Regions from separate parts of the Viridibacillus sp. d25.2 genome, predicted to be linked through region 2. Evidence: predicted binding sites of a transcription regulator. Region 2 holds the regulator's gene; the other holds the start of a gene.
The links. The regulator LexA, encoded in region 2, represses DNA repair genes until DNA is damaged. The targets are predictions, from matches to a motif close to CGAACATATGTTCG.
Positions count from the first base shown of each region.

Region 1: a site for LexA is predicted at 1,105-1,118, ahead of ACZLO7_RS12470 (rRNA methyltransferase). Genes of this name have one in related genera too.

Region 1 is NZ_CM196652.1:2,486,798-2,489,010, forward strand. Features, by position in the region: gene ACZLO7_RS12470 (rRNA methyltransferase) at 677-1,048, opposite strand; gene ACZLO7_RS12475 (class I SAM-dependent methyltransferase) at 1,438-2,181, opposite strand.
Region 2 is NZ_CM196652.1:3,410,705-3,412,917, reverse strand. Features, by position in the region: partial or broken gene ACZLO7_RS16870 (GlsB/YeaQ/YmgE family stress response membrane protein) at 1-19, opposite strand, end outside; gene ACZLO7_RS16865 (hypothetical protein) at 184-576, opposite strand; gene lexA (transcriptional repressor LexA) at 923-1,543, opposite strand; gene yneA (cell division suppressor protein YneA) at 1,711-2,025, shown strand; gene ACZLO7_RS16850 (YneB family resolvase-like protein) at 2,022-2,213, shown strand, end outside.

The DNA.
Region 1 (2,213 bases), 920 kb from region 2:
GCTATTTAAATCACTGTGTAATTAACTTTATTCCAAAATTCCATTTTCTATTTGTACTTTTATTATGATTTACGAAACTATAGTTATCAATGGTATGTTTAAAGGCTAAATGAGCTTTTTTGAGCGATTTTACTTAATAGGGTAGGGAAGTGTTATGTTTTTAAAAATGAAGTGCTATATACACATGTAACAGGCCTTAAAAAAGACATAAGAATATTGAGAGATATTCAAACACAAAATAAAAACATGGAAATGAGATTTTATGTTTAATATCATGCTGGTACTTTTCCTTGTGTTACGCAACATATTTCTAAATGAAGATGGTGCTGTAAAATTTTGAAAAACCACGTGATGAAACAAAATTATTTGTTAGATCATAAGATGTTTGAGAAAAGGTGGATATTGGTAAACCCAATTTAATGGATTATTTACTGGCAAAGTGAAAGCGATCCATTAATCGTCAGTATTTAAAATGATACGCTGAATGAGTCAAATGGATAATTCAGTAGTTTAAACGGATTAATGAGTGAGTAAATACACAGTAACAATATGCCATTTCAAATAAAATTTCAAAATATCTCAATGTTTCAAGTATACTTTTGAAACGAAACGTAACTTCCTATAATGTATATTATGTTCGGGGCGTTTTGTTAGATGGAGTAAAAGTGAATTTCCATCACTCTACTCTATGTTTATAACTCGCATTTTTTACATCTTCTAGATCTATGTATTGTACGCTATATTCAATGACATCGTTTATATATACTTGATGTTGTTTTGCGAATTCTTTTAGAGCTTCTAAAAGATTTGCATCATATGTTGTCTTATACTGCACTCGATCTGTTGGTCGAGTTGCTTTATCATAGACAATTGTATTTTGATTTAATACTGCTTGGACACCTGTTTCCAATAAGTAATTGACATGTGTATCGTAATCATCAGCCATTACTTTTAGTTTTTCCAAAATCGCAGCACTTATATTCGTACGAAATTTAATCCGAGCTTCATCTGTTGCTTGAATCAATTTCCCATTTGATAATTTCCACATAAAAAACAACAACTCCTAGCTTATTTTTATTAAAAAGTGCCCTTTCCCCTAGTATACAAACGAATGTTCTTGTGTGCAATATCCATGTTCTTATTATTATCCGGCTATTTATCCAAAAAAATGGATGATGTTCTGTGTGGATAGTGTGTTTTTACACTAAATGAATATAAATTACTTCTGATTAATTCAAAAAATGCCCTTTTTACACACTCAGAACATTTGTTCTGTATAGTGAAAAAGAGCATAATTCAAAATGAAATTATTGCTGAAAAATAGATCTATTTCAAAAATACCGTATAGATATCATATATTACCGAGTATTTAATTTATTTGATATAAATCAAAAAAACGGCAGCTTTAGATTGCACAAAAGTTGCCGTTTTTAATGATTAGAGAGTTACCTTCTTTGCCTTTATGATTAGAAAAGATGGTCGACGATGTTCTTTTTGCAAGCTTGGCAATTGGTTAATTGCTTCCTTAGTAGGTAATGGCTCAATTACTTTTTCTATTTGTAATTGATTTGAGATGAGTGTATTAAAGATGGACGAAAATGTTCGATGATATTTGATAACACCATCAATATACCAATGCTGCTTTCTTTGCCCTTCTTCCTGGTATTTGTCTATAGCATAATGTAAAAGTCGTCCTTTATCATCACTAATCCAGTTATTCATATCACTTCTTGATGTAACAATTGGATGTTCCATTGAAAAAATAAAAGAACCGTTTTCACATAACGCCTTTGAAATTTTGGATATAATCCCTTCGAAGTCCTCCATATAGTGAATTGCGAGTGAACTATTTACGATATCAAAGCCTGAAGGTGCAAGTTTGATATCCTCTAGCGCCACATTTATATATTGAATAGATCTATGTGGATTCTTATTACGTGCCATTGAAATCATATTAAAAGAGATGTCGATTCCTGTTACATGTGTTGAACCTTGTTGTATACAGTAGCTAGCAAAGTCCCCCATGCCACACCCGATGTCAAGAATTTTTGTGTTCTTTAGTTCAGGTAAAAGAGCCTTCAAAGCTGGTTGTTCTAGTAAGGTATTGTAATTATTACTAGATTGCCGAAGCTCCTTATAGCCTTTAAAAAAGTCAGGATGATCATAGATATTTTGTTTCATTACATACCTCCAAATTTTGAGGCATAACGTTA
Region 2 (2,213 bases):
GATTAAAAGTATGCTGCAAACGCTTAGTTTATAATTGAGAAACCCACATATTTTGAATAAAGATTGAACAAAATACATGGGTTTGGTTTTGATGTGGAGTGAGTTTTTGTAAAAGAGATTGATTAAACTGCAACTCTTCAAAAAAGAGGATTGATACATCAATCCTCTTTTAAACTGTTTTTTTCACTTTAACAGATTGGATATAGCTTTTTCTGATATCGGCTTATCGAGTGAATAATAAGTTTTATCAATACTTATTTCACCGTCTTGAAATGTTATTTTAACATCTTTGTTGTCGCTATAAAGAGTAGCACTATAGATATATCCCTTTATTACTTCATGCTCTTCAAATTCACTATACGCCCGTGCATTTAAAAGCTGATTAAATTGTTTTATTTTTTCTTTTTCAGTAATACTATGTCTTTTCCTGTTTCTCCCATCAACAACTTCAATTTTAGATACCGATATATCACCAATGATCTCTGTAAAATCTTTATTTTCTTTTAGATTTGTTTGAGAACATCCACTAATTAATAATAAAACTATAGATATCGATAGCATAATAAAGTTTTTCATTTAGATTCTCCTTGATTTATGATAAAAGGAAAATTCCAAGTAACTGTCTAAGTAATCGGCATAGTTATTATTTTTTAATGTTAAAACGTCATCTTCATTTTTGAAATTAATTTGCATTATTATTCGCGCCCTTATATTACCTATTGCTGATTTTACATGTGTTCTTGAAGAAACAGTAGCGTACTAAATTCAAATAAAATGGGGACTAGGTCCGAATACTAATACAATAGGAGTTACGTGAGAAGGAACGATCGATTATATTAAATATATCTTCGTTATGTATATAAAAAGATTGTAAGAATCAAATAAATTAACAATGATTCTTACAATCCTGTATGGTTGACTTTTATAAAACGTTACGATATAAACCGACTACTTTACCTAAAATGGAAACTTGATCTACAATAATTGGCTCCATAGAAGAGTTCTCAGGCTGTAAGCGGAAATAAGATTCCTCTTTAAAGAATCGCTTAACAGTTGCCTCATTGTCCTCTGTCATCGCTACAACAATTTCACCGTTATTTGCAGTGGCTTGTTGTTTCACGATTACATAGTCTCCATCTAATATACCAGCATCTATCATAGATTCACCCATGATTTCAAGCATGAAAATTTGGTCTTCAGTTGTCCCATAAGAATCTGGGATTGGGAAGTATTCTTCAATATTTTCAATTGCTGTAATAGGAAGGCCTGCAGTAACTTTACCAACTAGTGGTACATGTACAACACCTTGTTTTGCAATTGTAGAATCTTGCTGATCTAATATTTCGATTGCACGAGGTTTCGTTGGATCTCGTCGAATTAGTCCTTTGCTCTCAAGTCTAGCAAGATGTCCGTGGACTGTAGAACTTGATGCAAGACCAACTGCTTCACCAATTTCACGGACGGAAGGCGGGTATCCTTTAGTGCGAACTTCCTCTTTGATGAAACCCAATATGTCTTCTTGTCTTTTCGATACTTTTTTCAATCCAATCACCTCTTTATCTCATACTATGTAAAAGTTATTAATAGTATAGCATTAGCGAACAAACAATGCAAACATAAGTTCGAAAAAGTCGTTGACAAAAACAAGTGTTCTGTTTATATTTAGAACATACATTCCGAACAGGTATTCGAATAAAGGGGAGAATCAGTATGAGTTGGTTAAAAAAATATCAATATATTACATTGCTTTTTGGGTTTTGCGTAATCTTCACATTGATTTTAGTGTTTGCAAATAGTGGGAATACTTCATATAAAGAGATTAAAGTTCACGACGGGGATACTCTAATTTCTCTGGCGAATAGATATAAAGGTAAAATGGCTGACCATGAATGGATATCAAAGGTTAAGAATGAAAACAATTTAATTGACGATACGATATATGCGGGGCATACTCTAATAGTTCCAGAACATGATAATATTAAAGTTCAAAATATAGGGGTAGAAGTGGCGAGTGATAAAAAATGAAACAGAAAATAGCAATACTCTATTGTCGTGTTAGTACAGAAAAAGATACACAAGATACTTCGCTTGAAAGGCAAGAGATTGAGTTAAGAGAATTTGCAGCGAGTAAAGGCTATGAAGTTGCTCAAGTCTTTTCAGATCGACATAGTGGATATGATATTGATCGTGAAGGATTACTTGATTTACTCGAA